2 regions of the Arthrobacter sp. 01T419 genome follow, and region 1 is predicted to be linked to the other one. Evidence: riboswitches for the same ligand, from Rfam matches in the RefSeq annotation. Region 1 holds a riboswitch; the other holds the start of a gene.
The links. Region 1 has a riboswitch for thiamine pyrophosphate ahead of thiC (phosphomethylpyrimidine synthase ThiC). Riboswitches for the same ligand answer to the same signal wherever they lie in the genome.
Positions count from the first base shown of each region.

Region 1 (11,391 bases):
CGCCGTCGAACGCCACGATGTCGATCTCCCCCTCGTGGCACCTCCAATTGCGGTCAACAATGCGCATCCCTTGGGTTTCAAGGAACCCGGCAGCCAGCGTTTCACCGTGCTGGCCCAACAAGTCTTTGGCTTTCATAACCACCTCCGCTACCAGCGTGGAGGCGCGGAGAGTCCAAAGACAGGGAGGAGTTTGGCTATGTGGGAAACTCCGTCAATGGCACGGTGTGGAGGAGAAGTTCGCGAGCTGCCCTAGTTGCCCAGGTTGCCGAGATCGCCCAGATCGCCGTCTTTCGGCAAGGAAAGTTCCTCGCTCCGCGGCAGTTCTTCGACGTTGACGTCCTTGAACGTGATGACCCGGACATTCTTCACGAAACGGGCCGAACGGTAGACGTCCCAAACCCAGGCATCTTGAAGTGTCAGGTCGAAATAGACCTCGCCGTCGGCGCTGCGAGCCTGCAGGTCGACGTGGTTTGCCAGATAGAACCGGCGCTCGGTCTCGACAACATAGCTGAACAAGCCGACGACATCGCGGTATTCGCGGTAGAGCTGTAGCTCCATGTCGGTTTCATAGTTCTCAAGATCCTCGGCACTCATAGTTCCATCTTGCACCATGGAGCGGGCACTCGCCGCAACGCTGGCACGGCCGGCGTCCGTCACAGGAAAAAGCGGGGGCTACAGCAGGTTCCAACTGGTCCGGTGGTACCGAGTAGGGCCCAAGGAGCGGAGGGCCTCCCGGTGTGAGGAAGTAGCGTAGCCCTTGTTCTCGTTCCAGCCGAACGCCGGATACTCCTCGTGCAGCCCAACCATGATGCGGTCCCTGGCGACCTTTGCAAGCACGCTGGCGGCCGCCACGCTGAGGCAGCTCATGTCCGCCTTCACCCGCGTGTGAACGGGCGCCTCGCAAGCAGGCCCGGGAGGCTCGGCGTCGAACAACGATCCTTGAACTTGAGGCGAGAGCCAGTTGTGGCTCCCGTCCAGCAGGACAAGGTCCGGATGCACGCCCGCGGCGAGGATCTCGAACCAGGCGCGTGTTCCAGCAAGGCGCAAGGCGCCGACAATTCCCAGCGCATCGACCTCCGTCGAACTTGCGTGGCCCACTGCCGAGCCAACGGCCCATTCGCGAACCAACGGCTCCAGCCGTTCGCGGTCTTCAGGCTTGAGCAACTTGCTGTCACGGACATCGGCGAGCAAGCCGTGGTCCCGAAGATCGACGACGGCGATCCCCACCGAAACCGGTCCGGCAAGGGCTCCACGGCCTACTTCGTCAACGCCGGCCAAGAGCGTGACTCCAGGGGCCAGGAAACCCCGTTCGACATCCAGGGTCGGAAAGGCGGCAGGCTGTTTGGGCTTCGTCCCCGGGGTCTTCTCCGCTCCGGAAGTCCGCCCCGTCCTAGCCGGAGCGGCTGTCCTAGCCGGCGCGGCCGTCCTGGCCCCCGCAGGTGCCATCACTTGCTCGCTGGAGCGGTGGGCGAAGCCGTCTTCTGTGGCGACGGCGCGGGAACATTGCGGAAAACCTCGGAGTGGTTGTCCAGGATCTGCCAACGGTTAACCGGCCAGGCAATAACGGTGGCTTTACCCTCCACGTCGGAGATATTGATGAAGCCACCGTTGACAGCTTGGTGTTCGCGGGAATCCGCCGAGTTATTGCGGTTATCACCCATAACCCAAATTTTCCCCTCCGGGACCACTACATCGAAAGACTTGGCCATCGGAACCTGGGCAGGGTTGATGTAGCTTTCGTTGAGGACCGTGCCATTGACGCTGACCCGCGCGGAACTGTCACAGCACGAGACCCTGTCCCCGGGCAGTCCGATCACGCGCTTCACGAGGTGCTGATTGGTCTCATCCGGGAGTAGTCCGACAAAGACAAGGCCATCCTGGAACCACTTGAAGGGCCCGGGCGCTGACTTCTGCGTGGGCGGCAGCCATCCCTGGGCGTCCTTGAAGACCACGATATCGCCACGTTCCAGAGCGAAGGGCTTGGGGACCAGCAGGTTGACGAAGATCCGATCGTCAACGTCGAGGGTGTTGACCATGGACTCCGAGGGGATGAAGAAGGCTCGGAACAGGAATGTCTTGATCAGGAAGGACAGCACTACGGCGATGACCACCACGGTGCCGATTTCCTTGAGCCAACTGAGGAACGGACTGCCGTGGTTCTTGGCTGCGGCATTGGACTCATCGGTTTCGTCGGCAGCCCGCCGTGCGGACCGGCGAGGAGACTCCTGTTCGTCTGGCTGTTCCGCCCCTTGGCCCGCCGACCCTCCGGAGGCCCGATCGGCGTCGTCCGCTGCGAGCTCGCTGGCGGGAGCGGACGGTCCGTCCAGGAGCCGGGCGTCGTCGTCGTGCCGTTCTGGCGTCCCGGGAGTTGTCTCCGGCATCTATTGTCCGTTCTTCGTGGTTGTACCGGCCTGCGCAGGGCGAGCCAGTTCTGCAAATCTATCAAGCGGCCAGATGATCCGGACCGGACGCCCAATGACACGCTCCAGCGGCACCATTCCTCCACCGGGTGCGCCCAGAAGGTTACGCGAATCGGCCGATCGTGAACGGTGGTCCCCCATGAGCCACAATCGGTCATTGGGGACCATGACGTCGAATTTCTGCTCGCTCGGCGTGTCGCCCGGATACAGATAGGGTTCCTCAACCGGCTGACCGTTGACGGTGAGTTTGCCGTCGGTGCCGCAACACACGACGTGGTCACCGGGAAGCCCTATGACACGTTTGACGTACGTTGTATCGCTTCCCGTGAGGCCCAGCCAGTGGCCTGCTGCGGCCGCGGCGTCGGCGAACGGGCCTTTGCCGCTGTTCAGGGGGGCAAAGGTGCCCCTGCCGTCGAAGACCACGATGTCTCCCCGGCGAATGGGATCTGCGGCGAAATCAGTCCTGGACACAAGGATGCGATCGCCTGTCCCCAGGAGCGGCTCCATTGACTCAGAGGGGATGAAGTACACGTCGATCCACAAGGACCGGACCAGCCCGCTGATGGCCACGGCCAAGACCAATGCGAGCAAAACAAAACGCCAGCCCTGTTTCCGGGGCTGGCGTTTTGCGTAGTCCATGATTCGTTTCCTGTTGCGTTGCGGATTTCTCCGGCGCTGGCCGGACACGAATCCAGGACCCGCTTTGGTCGAAGACCTACTTGCCGGTGGCGAAGTCGCGCTTTTCCTTGATCTTCGCAGCCTTACCGCGCAGTGCGCGCATGTAGTAGAGCTTGGCGCGGCGGACGTCACCCTTGGTGACGACCTCGATCTTTTCGATGATCGGGGAGTGCACCGGGAAGGTACGCTCTACGCCGACACCGAAGGAAACCTTGCGGACGGTGAAGGTTTCGCGAACACCGTCACCCTGGCGGCCCAGGACGAAGCCCTGGAATACCTGGACACGGGAGTTCTTGCCTTCGATGATGTTCACGTGAACCTTGATGGTGTCACCCGCGCGGAACTCGGGAACATCGTTACGCAGCGAAGCTGCATCTACGCTATCGAGGATATGCATTAATCCACTCCTGGTGAACGCCACAGGTCATCCACTTTGGGTCACGGCGGGCAAGCCCGGGGCGCGAGGCCGTCCGGAAATTACCGCCGAAGATTTCAAAGTCCAGCACCACCACTGATTGGCGGTTCCGGGTTGTCAGGCTGTTGGCTACGCTCCCCCTGTGGCAGGCGCGAACCCAGTAGACACAAGGGTTAATTCTGCCATACCCCGGGAGTTCCGGCCAATCCCGCGGATGCGGTCCGACTTTCGTGGTCCATGGGTGGACGACACTGCCCGACGGCGGCCGGCTCAGTCGGAGACGTCGTCGTGAGGGCGGTGCCGCAAATGGCCGTCGACGACGTCGTACCCCAGTTCTCCGAGGGCCGTACGGTCCGCACGAGTCAGGCCGCCGGCGTCGAACTCCGCGAGGAGATCCGGACGGCGCTCTGCCGTGCGACGGAACTGTTCGTGGCGCCGCCACTGGGCGATCTTGCCGTGGTTGCCACTCAAAAGGACGGCAGGCACGTCACGATCGCGCCACGATGAGGGCTTTGTATAGACCGGGTACTCCAGCAGGCCGTCTGAGTGGGATTCCTCCACTAGGGATTCGGGGTTGCCGACCACGCCTGGAAGCAGCCGTCCGATCGCCTCTACCATGGCCAGGACCGCGACTTCGCCGCCGTTGAGGACGTAGTCCCCCAAGCTGACCGGGCGGACCGTGAAGTGTTCGTCCGCCCACTCAATGACGCGTTCGTCAATGCCTTCATAGCGGCCGCAGGCGAACACGAGCTGTTCTTCTTCGGCGAGTTCATAGGCAAGGGCTTGGTTGAAGCGCTCCCCCGCCGGTGACGGGACAACCAGGACCGGCTTCTTCGCAGGCGCGTCCTGCGAGCTCCCAGAGCCGCCACTTTCGGTTACAGCAACCCGGGCAGCGGCAATGGATTCCAAGGCCTGGGCCCAAGGCTCGGGCTTCATGACCATTCCTGCACCACCGCCGTAAGGAGTGTCGTCCACGGTGCGGTGCTTGTCGGTGGTGAAAGTCCGCAGGTCATGGACGTTCAGTTCCAGGAGCCCATCCTGACGAGCCTTGCCTATGAGGGAAAGTTCGAGGGGCGCCAGGTACTCCGGAAAGATGCTGACGACGTCGATCCGCATCTAAGCATCGTCCTTGTCTTCGGAGTCCTCAGCATCGTCGTCGGCGGATGAATCCGTGTTCAGCTCAAAGAGGCCCGGCGGAGGCGTGAGCAACACGTAGCCGTCCTCGACGTTGACCTCGGGCACAATCTCCTCGACGAAGGGCACCAGGATTTCCTTGCCATCCGCGCTTTCAATGACCAGCAAGTCCTGGACGGGCATGGTGTTGAGTGCGGTCACCTTGCCCACGGCCTGCGAGCCGACACGGACCTCAAGGCCGACGAGCTCGTGCTCGTACCAGCCCTCGTCGTCGTCCTCGTCGAGTTCTTCGGTTTCGATGAAGAGCTTCGCGCCGCGGATTTCCTCGGCTTGGTTGCGCGTGGAGATCTCTTCGAAGCCGAGCAGCAGGATGTCTTTGTTCCAGCGGGCGCTGCTGATGGTCAAAGGACCGGCCTTTGCGGGCTCAACCACGAATTCGGTCCCGGGGACAAAACGATCTCCCGGCGCGTCGGTGAGCACCTGGACGGTGACTTCGCCGCGGATTCCGTGGGGCTTGCCGATTCGGGCAACCTGGAGCTGCATGGGGATTCCTCTGATTTCTTCCCTGGGGCCGGCTTCGGACCAAGGCTGGAGTTTGGTCGTAAAACAATCCGGCCCCTCCACCATAATCTGGTGAAGGGGCCGGATCTAAGACAAGTATTGCTGAGCGCGTTACCGGCGACGGTCGGTGTCGACGACGTCGACCCTGACCTGCTCGCCGCCGGCCAATGCCGCAATCACCGTGCGCAAAGCGCGTGCGGTGCGGCCTTGGCGTCCGATGACCCGTCCGAGGTCGTCCTGGTGAACACGTACCTCGAGGGATTCCCCGCGGCGGTTGTTCTTGGCACTGACCTTGACGTCCTCAGGGCTGTCAACGATCCCCCGGACCAGGTGCTCGAGCGCTTCTGCCAGCAATTTACTCAGCCTCGGTGGTCTCTGCTTCAGCGTCAGCGGGAGCTTCAGTTGCTTCCGACTGCTTGGCCTTCTTGGTGATGGCTTCCGGGATGATAACGGAACCCTTCTCCGGTGCAACGAACGCAGGCTTGGCGACCTTGGTCTTCAGCGTGCCTTCCTGGCCCGGGAGACCCTTGAACTTCTGCCAGTCACCGGTGATCTTGAGGATCGCAGCGACCTGCTCGGTCGGCTGGGCGCCGACGGACAGCCAGTACTGTGCCCGCTCGGAGGCAACCTCGATGTACGAGGGCTCCTCGGTGGGGTGGTACTTGCCGATCTCTTCGATCGCACGGCCATCGCGCTTGGAGCGGGAGTCCATGACGACGATGCGGTAGTACGGTGCGCGCATCTTACCAAAGCGCTTAAGGCGAATCTTTACGGCCACTTTTGTGGTCACTCCTGTTTCTGAAACGGGGTTGAGCCCGTCGTTCTGCACCCGTGGGGCGGGCCATACTTGAGGGTTCGAAGGACAAGATGCACACACGGAGAGAGGGGCCGCGCGGATCGAGTACCTGTCCATTGTGCCAGATGGCAGACGGTATTTCGAACTACGTGCCCGTGTGGCGGGTTACCCCGGAATTACTGCTCGGCTGACCAGACGTAAAGACCGGCGCGCTCGGCCTTCTCGACGTCGCTGGCGAGGGCCGCCAACTGCTGCACATAAAGGCGGGACTGCTGGGCATCGAAGGGCATATCCTCTTGGGCTGCCCAGCGCTCGGCGACGTCGTCGAGGACACTGCCTTCGCCCTCAGTCTCGTAGCTGAGAAGTTCGGACAATGCACGCACCATGGCCCCTGGAACACCCAGCAAAGCGTCACTGGTGACGTCCACCAGGGCCAACTCGTAATCGGCGCCGGCCGCGTGCACGGCAGTGCCTGCGAGGTCGCCGAGCTGTTCTACTTCGAAATCGCTGATTCCCGGGATCCGTACCGCAGCACCGGAAACGTCACTGCCCTTCTCCAGGGCGGCGGCCCTCTTGAGTGCTTCATCGTGGGTGGCAACAAAGATTTCAGCAAAGCCCATGGAAACTACCCTCATTCATTCGTGCCGACGGAGCTGCGGCGTGGCCGAAAGGTATGCGCCACGCCGCAAACTCCAGCCTAGCGGACGGCGACCCGCAGCCGGTTGCGCCATGGATCCTCGAAGCGCAACTCCTGGCCCGTGTGGTGGGACGAAATGCCGGCAACCTTGAGGCGATCGGCGAGCGCGCCGACGTCGTCCCCTGACGGGACTTCAATCACAACCTCGCCAAGGCCCAGCGTGTCCTTGCGCGGGCCGGCGCCGCGGCTGTTCCAGACATTCATGGCCATGTGGTGGTGGTAGCCGCCTGCGGAGACGAACAAGGCCTGCCCATGCCAACCGGCGGTCTTCTCGAAGCCTAAAGTGCCGACGTAGAAATCGTGGGCAGTCTGCACGTCGCCCACTTGGAGGTGGACATGCCCGACGCCGGCGCCTGCCTCGTGCTGGCCGGTCACCGCCTTTTCGCTCAGGTACTGCTGGAGGTAGCGCTGCGGAGGGAGGGGCAGGCTGTCCATGACAACGGACGTGCCGTTCCACTCCCAGCCTTCGCGGGGCTTGTCGTAGTAGAGCTCGATGCCGTTGCCCTCGGGATCGGTGAAGTAGAAGGCCTCACTGACCAGATGGTCCGCACTGCCGACGAAAGCGTGGGGCTCGTACTGCGCGGCGGAGGCAACGGTGGCGGCGAGCGAGGACTGGTCTTCGAAGAGCAAAGCCGTGTGGAAGAGTCCAGCTTCGCCGCGGCCCGGGATCTGGAGGCCGGAGGCCGGAGCCAAGTGAACCAGCGGCTTGCCGACCCTGCCGAAGTAGAGTCCGCCATCCTGCTCGGCGACGACGTCCAGCCCCAGTGCCCGCTGGTAGTAGTCGCTCATGAGCTTCATGTCCCCCACCTTGAGCATGACAGTGCCCATGGTGAGCTCGGCAGGAAGGAGATCCTGGCTGGATGTGGTGGTCATGTGAAACTCCCGGCTTCTTGTGGCGCCGCCCTTCGGCAACCTCTATCTATCTAAATTACTTGAAGCTTCAATTTATTCCTAATGCTGGTCACTTCCCGAAATGCGCCCCCTGAGCACGGTGCTTTGCGGCTCCAGCACCACCTCAAGGGACGCGCGGGGATCTTTTGCGTACAGCACGACGTCGGCATTGGCACCTTCGCTGATGCCGTCGGCACCCAGCCACTCGCGGGCGGACCAGCAGGCAGCATCGAGCGCAGCGGCCGTCGGCAATCCGGCCTGGTGTAGTTCCAGGATTTCCTCGCCGATACGGCCATGCTTGATGACACTGCCGGCGTCAGTCCCGGCATACACGCGCACTCCGGCGTCGAATGCCTCGCGGACCCGCTCATAACGACGCTCCCACAGCTCGGTCATATGGGTGGCGTAGCGCGGGAACTTTGTCTCAGCCTGCTTGGCGATGACCGGGAAGGTAGCAATGTTGATGAGCGTCGGGACAATCGGCACCCCCTGGTCGAGCAACCGCGGAATGTGATGCGGCAGGAGGCCGGTGGCGTGCTCGATGCAGTCGATGCCGGCGTCGAGCATGTCGTCGATAGTTCCTTCGGCGAAGCAATGGGCCGTCACCCGAGCTCCCTCGTCGTGCGCGGCTGAGACGGCGTCCTTGACGCTGGCGGCCGGAAAGGACGGACCCAAGTCCCCGAGCGAGCGGTCGATCCAGTCTCCTACGATCTTGACCCAACCGTCTCCGGACCGGGCCTGCTTGCGTACGGCCTCCACCAGATCTTCCGGCTCGACTTCCTCTGCCAGCCCGGGGATGTACCGGCGCTGCCTGGCGATGTGCCGGCCCGCGCGGATGATCCTCGGCATGTCCGTCCGGCGCTGCAGCCAGCGTGTGTCACTTGCGGAGCCGGCGTCGCGGATCAAAAGTGTCCCGGCGTTCCGGTCCGCCATTGCCTGAAGGCGCGCGGTCTCCTCGTCAACAGCTCCGCCCTTTCCCAGTCCAACATGGCAGTGGGCGTCGACAAGGCCGGGGAGCACCCATCCGTCCAGGACAACGCTCGGCGCGGCAGCAGGCCGCAGAAAGGTCAGCCGTCCGTCGACCGACCAGAGCCCGCGCCGTTCGTCCCTGGGCCCTGTGAGGACGGTGCCGCTGAACTCGATGATTTCTGGCATGCTTCCACACTAAACTCCGGCGCGATCGCCTGCTCGGTCACATCTGTCCTGGGTCACATCTGTCCTAAGTCACATCTGTCGTAGGTACCAACGGCTGTGGTAGCTTCGTCTACGACCACACGGGGGCCCTTGCAAGGGCTGAGATCGGGCTGATGCAGCCTGCGACCGTTGAACCTGTCCGGGTAATGCCGGCGAAGGAAGTGAGTAATCCTTTGAGTACCAAAGAAACACAGCTGAGCCCTACCCAAAACGGATCAGCGCAGGAAGTGACCCAATCCCTCAAGTCGCATTCCCTCGCGTTCCTGGAGGATGCCGAGGCGGGAATCCGGGTACCGGTCACGGAAATCGCCCTGGAACCGTCCCCCAACGGCGAGGCGAATGCGCCCTTCCAGGTGTACCGTACCGCGGGGCCCGGGAGTGATCCGGTGGTCGGCCTTGAGCCGTTCCGCAGCGAGTGGATCGAAGCGCGCGGCGACACCGAGGCATATAGCGGACGTGAACGGAACCTGCTCGACGACGGCAAGTCGGCCGTGCGCCGCGGCGCCGCCTCCGCGGAGTGGAAGGGCGCACAGCCGGTGCCCCGCCGCGCCGTCGAAGGCAAGACTGTCACCCAGATGCACTATGCCAAGCAGGGCATGGTGACGCCCGAGATGCAGTTCGTGGCACTTCGCGAAAACTGCGATGTTGAACTGGTCCGCAGCGAAGTCGCCGCCGGCCGGGCCATCATTCCCAACAACATCAACCACCCGGAATCCGAGCCGATGATCATCGGCAAGGCCTTCCTGGTGAAGATCAACGCCAACATCGGCAACTCGGCCGTCACCAGTTCCATCGCCGAAGAAGTGGACAAGCTGCAGTGGGCCACGCAATGGGGCGCAGACACGGTCATGGACCTGTCCACGGGCGACGACATCCACACCACCCGCGAATGGATCATCCGCAACTCCCCCGTGCCGATCGGCACCGTGCCCATCTACCAGGCGCTGGAGAAGGTCAACGGCGAAGCCAACAAACTCACGTGGGAAATTTTCCGCGACACCGTCATTGAACAGTGCGAGCAGGGTGTGGACTACATGACCATCCACGCCGGCGTGCTGCTGCGGTACGTGCCGCTCACCGCCAACCGCGTGACCGGCATCGTTTCCCGCGGCGGCTCCATCATGGCGGGCTGGTGCCTGGCCCACCACGAGGAAAACTTCTTGTACACCCACTTCGACGAACTCTGCGAAATCTTCGCCAAGTACGACGTCGCCTTCTCTCTCGGCGACGGACTGCGCCCGGGAGCGACGGCGGACGCCAACGACGCCGCACAGTTCGCCGAGCTGGACACCTTGGCCGAACTGACCATGCGGGCCTGGGAGTTTGACGTGCAGGTCATGGTCGAAGGGCCGGGCCACATTCCGTTCCACTTGGTGCGGGAGAACGTGGAACGCCAGCAGGAACTGTGCAAGGGCGCGCCCTTCTACACCTTGGGCCCGCTCGTCACCGACGTGGCGCCGGGCTACGACCACATCACTTCGGCCATCGGTGCCACGGAGATTGCCCGCTACGGAACCGCGATGCTGTGTTACGTCACACCCAAGGAACACCTGGGCCTGCCGAACAAGGACGACGTCAAGACCGGCGTGATCACGTACAAAATCGCTGCCCATGCTGCCGACCTCGCCAAGGGACACCCCGGCGCCCACGAACGCGACGACGCCTTGTCCAAGGCCCGCTTCGAGTTCCGCTGGCGCGACCAATTCGCACTGTCGTTGGATCCAGTCACGGCGGAGTCGTTCCATGACGAGACCCTTCCTGCCGAACCGGCCAAGACAGCGCATTTCTGCTCCATGTGCGGACCGAAATTCTGCTCCATGCGCATCAGCCAGGACATCCGCGACGAATACGGTTCAGCGGATTCCCAAGCAGCCATCGCGGAAATGTACAGCGGCATGCGCGAAAAGAGCGAGGAATTCCTGGCCTCCGGCGGCAAGGTCTACCTGCCTGAGCTGGAAGTTCCTTCAGGAGCGAAGTCAGGAAGCCTGAACTGATCAGGAAGCCTGGACCGACCCGGCGCGGCTGACGTCCGCAATGAAGGAACGGATGATCCGGTCTCCTTCAACTGAGTCATGAGGCCGGTGTCCTCCTGCCGCAACGCGGTGGAGGGCGCCGGTTTCCTGCAGGTACCCGGCGATCTCTTCGTAGAGCGGTTCCCATCCACCGGTCAAGACAAGCGTAGGAACTCCCGGGACAATATGCAGGGGCGCCTCCCAGGGTGGCGCCTGCAGCCGCAGGCGCCGGGCGGTACGCCGGGCCTCCGGGGTACTGAGGACGGCTGCTTCGGAGGAAAACGCCCGGCGGACGAACTCACGTTGGTAATCGTCATCGCTGAGTTCGTGCCGGATCCGGAACAAGGGTTCCATCAGCGCCCGGTAGGCCGCAGTGGCGGGCAGTTCAGCCGTCAAAGAAAGGCATGCCGGTTCAACCAACACGAGGGAGCGGACCAGGTCCGGCCTCTCCACCGCGGCCAGCATTGCGGAGATAGCGCCTTGGGAATGCGCCACGACATGGCCACCACGGGCCGGGCCGGAGGATGACGCGGCTTCTCTCGCTCCCAAGCATTCCAGCACGATGTCCACATCTGCGGCGACATCGGATTCCA
Region 1 is NZ_JBFTQF010000001.1:10,762-22,152, forward strand. It holds gene AC1DLO_RS00055 (YraN family protein) at 1-136, opposite strand, end outside; gene AC1DLO_RS00060 (DUF2469 domain-containing protein) at 250-594, opposite strand; gene AC1DLO_RS00065 (ribonuclease HII) at 673-1,446, opposite strand; gene lepB (signal peptidase I) at 1,446-2,381, opposite strand; gene lepB (signal peptidase I) at 2,382-3,059, opposite strand; gene rplS (50S ribosomal protein L19) at 3,136-3,495, opposite strand; gene trmD (tRNA (guanosine(37)-N1)-methyltransferase TrmD) at 3,784-4,629, opposite strand; gene rimM (ribosome maturation factor RimM) at 4,630-5,190, opposite strand; gene AC1DLO_RS00095 (RNA-binding protein) at 5,320-5,562, opposite strand; gene rpsP (30S ribosomal protein S16) at 5,564-5,986, opposite strand; gene AC1DLO_RS00105 (hypothetical protein) at 6,181-6,624, opposite strand; gene AC1DLO_RS00110 (VOC family protein) at 6,702-7,574, opposite strand; gene AC1DLO_RS00115 (amidohydrolase family protein) at 7,653-8,747, opposite strand; TPP riboswitch at 8,857-8,964, shown strand; gene thiC (phosphomethylpyrimidine synthase ThiC) at 8,960-10,780, shown strand; gene AC1DLO_RS00125 (alpha/beta fold hydrolase) at 10,781-11,391, opposite strand, start outside.

Region 2 (3,965 bases), on a different contig from region 1:
GGTCGCCTCACTGTTCTTGGAACCTGCCTCCATCACGTCGATGATTTTCCAGGCACCGGACCTGAGCACTGTGGCACGGCCGGTCGTCGTCGAAGAGGAAGCTAAATCCGGCGTTGAGGAAGCTGCCGAGGATGGCGAACTCGACGAAGCCGGCAGCCGCCGTCGCCGTCGTAGCCGCGGGCGCCGCGGGCGTCGCGTCACCGAACGCGACGATGCCGCCGGAGAAGAAGCTTCCGCGGAATCCGAAGACGAGGCAGAAGCCGGTACCGAGGAAGCCCTTGAGGAAGGCGTGACTTCCCGTCGCCGCCGGCGCCGTCGTCGTGGCGACCAGGATCTGGAATTGACGGGCGGCGGAGACGACGATCCCCCCAACACGGTGACACGTGTCCGAGCTCCCCGCGCACACGTGGAGTCGAGCACCAGCTCTGACCGCGTTACCAGTGTCAAGGGTTCCACGCGCCTTGAGGCCAAGAAGCAGCGCCGCCGCGAGTCCCGCGAAACCGGCCGGCGCCGCCAGGTCATCACGGAGGCCGAGTTCCTTGCTCGTCGTGAGTCGGTGGACCGCCAGATGATTGTTCGTCAGCGCGACGACAGGATCCAGATCGGCGTGCTGGAAGACGGCGTGCTTGCGGAGCACTTCGTGTCCAAGACGCAGCAGGATTCGCTGATCGGCAACGTCTACCTGGGCAAGGTCCAGAATGTACTGCCGTCGATGGAAGCCGCATTCGTCGACATCGGACGCGGCCGCAACGCCGTGCTGTACGCCGGTGAAGTCAATTGGGATGCCGTCACTTTGGAAGGCAAGCCGCGCCGCATTGAGAACGCCCTGAAATCGGGCGATTCCGTGTTGGTACAGGTCACCAAAGACCCGGTGGGCCACAAGGGTGCGCGCCTGACGAGCCAGATTTCGCTCCCGGGCCGTTACCTCGTGTACGTGCCTGGTGGTTCCATGACCGGTATCTCCCGCAAGCTTCCCGACGTCGAGCGCAACCGTCTGAAGCGGATCCTTAAGGATCGCCTCCCGGACAATGCGGGCGTTATTGTCCGGACCGCGGCCGAGGGCGCTTCCGAGGAGGAGCTGACGCACGATATCAACCGCCTGCGTGCCCAGTGGGAAGGGATCGAAAGCCAGTCCACCTCCACCAAGATCCTCGCGCCGGAACTGTTGTACGGCGAACCGGACCTCACCATCAAGGTTGTGCGTGACGTCTTCAACGAGGACTTCTCCAAGCTCATCGTCTCCGGCGACGAAGCCTGGGACACCATCGAGGCATACGTCACCTATGTAGCGCCGGATCTGGTGGGCCGCCTCGAGAAGTGGACCTCCGATCAGGACATCTTCTCGGCATGGCGTGTGGACGAGCAGATTCACAAGGCGTTGGATCGCAAGGTCTTCCTGCCCTCCGGTGGTTCGCTCGTGATCGACCGTACCGAGGCCATGACGGTTGTTGACGTCAATACCGGGAAGTTCACCGGCAGCGGCGGTAACCTCGAGGAGACCGTCACCAAGAACAATCTTGAGGCTGCCGAAGAAGTGGTCCGCCAGCTGCGTTTGCGTGACATCGGCGGAATCATCGTCATCGACTTCATCGACATGGTCCTCGAATCCAACCGCGATCTCGTGTTGCGCCGCTTGGTCGAGTGCCTTGGCCGGGACCGCACCAAGCACCAAGTTGCCGAAGTGACCTCTCTTGGCCTAGTCCAGATGACCCGCAAGCGCATGGGCACCGGCCTGCTTGAGGTCTTCGGCGAGCAGTGCGAAACGTGTGCGGGACGCGGAATCGTCACCCATGACGAGCCAGTGGAGCACCGTCGGGCCAACGTTGTGGCCGCCGAGCATCACCACCCGCGTACCGAATCACAGCCGGCCACCCGTCCGGAGCAGCGCAAGCGCCGCCGTGGCAGGGGCGCGGGGCAAGGGACCACTGAGCTCCCGATCACCCCTCCTGTGCCGGTCCACACCGTGGAATCCACTGATCCAAGCCGCCAGGCAGCCACCCGCGCAGCACTTGCCACCATCGCCGCCGCGGCCCACGCCGCCCACTTGCACGACGACGAGCTCCACCACGCCGCGGAATCGTTGGCAGGCACGCCCGAGGCCGGAGCTGCCCCCGCGGCCGAGGCAGCTCCCGTTCAGGCTCCCGTGATCGCAGCTGTCGCCAAGGAGGCCTCCGGTTCAGTTACTGAGGAGCGCTCTAAGCCGGTGCTGCGGTTCGGCGGCGAAGAGGTCGCGTTGCCCTTCGTTCACCACGAAGAGCCGGCGAATGGGGCGCCTGCCATGAGCCTGGATCTGTTGGCACAGGCGTTTGCGGGCCTCGGCGAGGCTCCTGATACCGAGGCGAAGGCGACGGGAACCCAGGAATCTCCGGCAGGGCTGTCCGCCGGGGAAGCCGGGGAATCCCCGGAGTCCGGAACGCGCGGGCGCCGTGGCCGGCGCAACCGTAGTGCCAGCCGGGCACAGGGTGCTGCCAACGCCACCAACGTGGAGCACCACGAGGTCGCCGCGGCTGCCTCGGGTGGAACTGCGCACGAGGCTAAGGCGCCAGCCGCTGCCCCAGCCAAAACGACTACAGCAGCCGAGCCGATCATCCTCGGTGTCGGCGTCCCCAAGTCCGAGCTCTAGAAACAGTCCCTGTCCGAAGCCCCGGCACCTTCTACTCCAATGGAAGGTGCCGGGGCTTCGGCGTTCCCGGACCGCTGAAGCCTCCGGTCCAGTAATCGATTTCGCCAGACATTATGACCGGTCCATTTCACTAGTGCAGGAGTGATCCGGGTTAAGCTAGGGGACTGACACGGGGTGCCGCGCACCAAGCCGGCTGAGACCAGACCCGTTGAACCTGTCCGGTTAGCACCGGCGAAGGGATGTCTCGCATGACTGTTCCAGCGCATTCAGCTGTCTACCCGCTCAATACCGTCCGCCGCGCCGTTCCCAGGGTCCTCAGCATTGCCGGTTCCGATCCTTCGGGCGGTGCCGGGATCCAAGCCGATCTGAAGAGCATCGCAGCCAACGGCGGCTACGGCATGGCGGTCATCACGGCGCTCACGGTACAGAACACGCAGGGAGTCACTGCCGTTCACGTGCCTCCCGTGGAGTTCCTACGCCAGCAGCTGGACGCCATCAGCGAGGACATCGCTGTCGACGCCGTCAAAATCGGCATGCTCGGCGACGCCGCGGTCATCGACGAGGTCCGCCGCTGGCTCGGCGAGGTTCGCCCCGCCATCGTGGTTTTGGACCCGGTGATGATTGCCACGAGCGGCGACCGGCTCCTGGCGGAGTCAGCTGAAACCGCGTTGCGGGAACTCCTGCCCCTCGCTGACTTGATTACCCCCAACCTTCCCGAATTGGCCGTGCTGCTCGGCGAACCTGAGGCCACTGACTGGGCATCGGCGCTGGAGCAGGGCAAGCGCTTGGCCGCAGCCTGCGGAAACACCGTTTTGGTGAAGGGCGGCCATCTGCAGGGAACCAGCTGCCCGGACGCGCTGGTCAACACCGGAGGACTCCTCAGCCAGGACGTAGTGGAATTTGCCGGCCCCAGGGTGGAGACCCGCAACAGCCATGGCACAGGATGTTCGCTGTCCTCGGCGATGGCGACGGCCAAGGCGCGGCTTGGCGATTGGGAGTCGGCCCTGCACGTTGTGAAGCCCTGGCTCCAGGAGGCGCTGACCCAGTCCGGAGTGCTGGAAGTGGGGAACGGCAACGGGCCGATCCACCACTTCCATGCGCACCAGAACGCCCTCCAGCCGGGTGCTTTCGCCGCCAGGATGTGGGACGCCGCCCAAACGGAGCTCGAGGCCATCTATGGCCTGGTCTTCATCCGGGACCTGCAGTCCGGCGCGCTCGGCGAAGGGCAATTTGCCTATTACTTGGCCCAGGATGCCATCTATCTCAACGGCTACTCCCGCGTCCTGGCCCGAGCAAGCGCCCTGGCCCCGAGCGAAACAGAACAGTTGTTCTGGGCTCGCGG
Region 2 is NZ_JBFTQF010000010.1:116,730-120,694, forward strand. It holds gene AC1DLO_RS15590 (Rne/Rng family ribonuclease) at 1-2,623, shown strand, start outside; TPP riboswitch at 2,784-2,880, shown strand; gene AC1DLO_RS15595 (bifunctional hydroxymethylpyrimidine kinase/phosphomethylpyrimidine kinase) at 2,872-3,965, shown strand, end outside.
Region 2: linked by a shared signal. The riboswitch ahead of AC1DLO_RS15595 (bifunctional hydroxymethylpyrimidine kinase/phosphomethylpyrimidine kinase) and the one ahead of thiC (phosphomethylpyrimidine synthase ThiC) in region 1 are both predicted to bind thiamine pyrophosphate.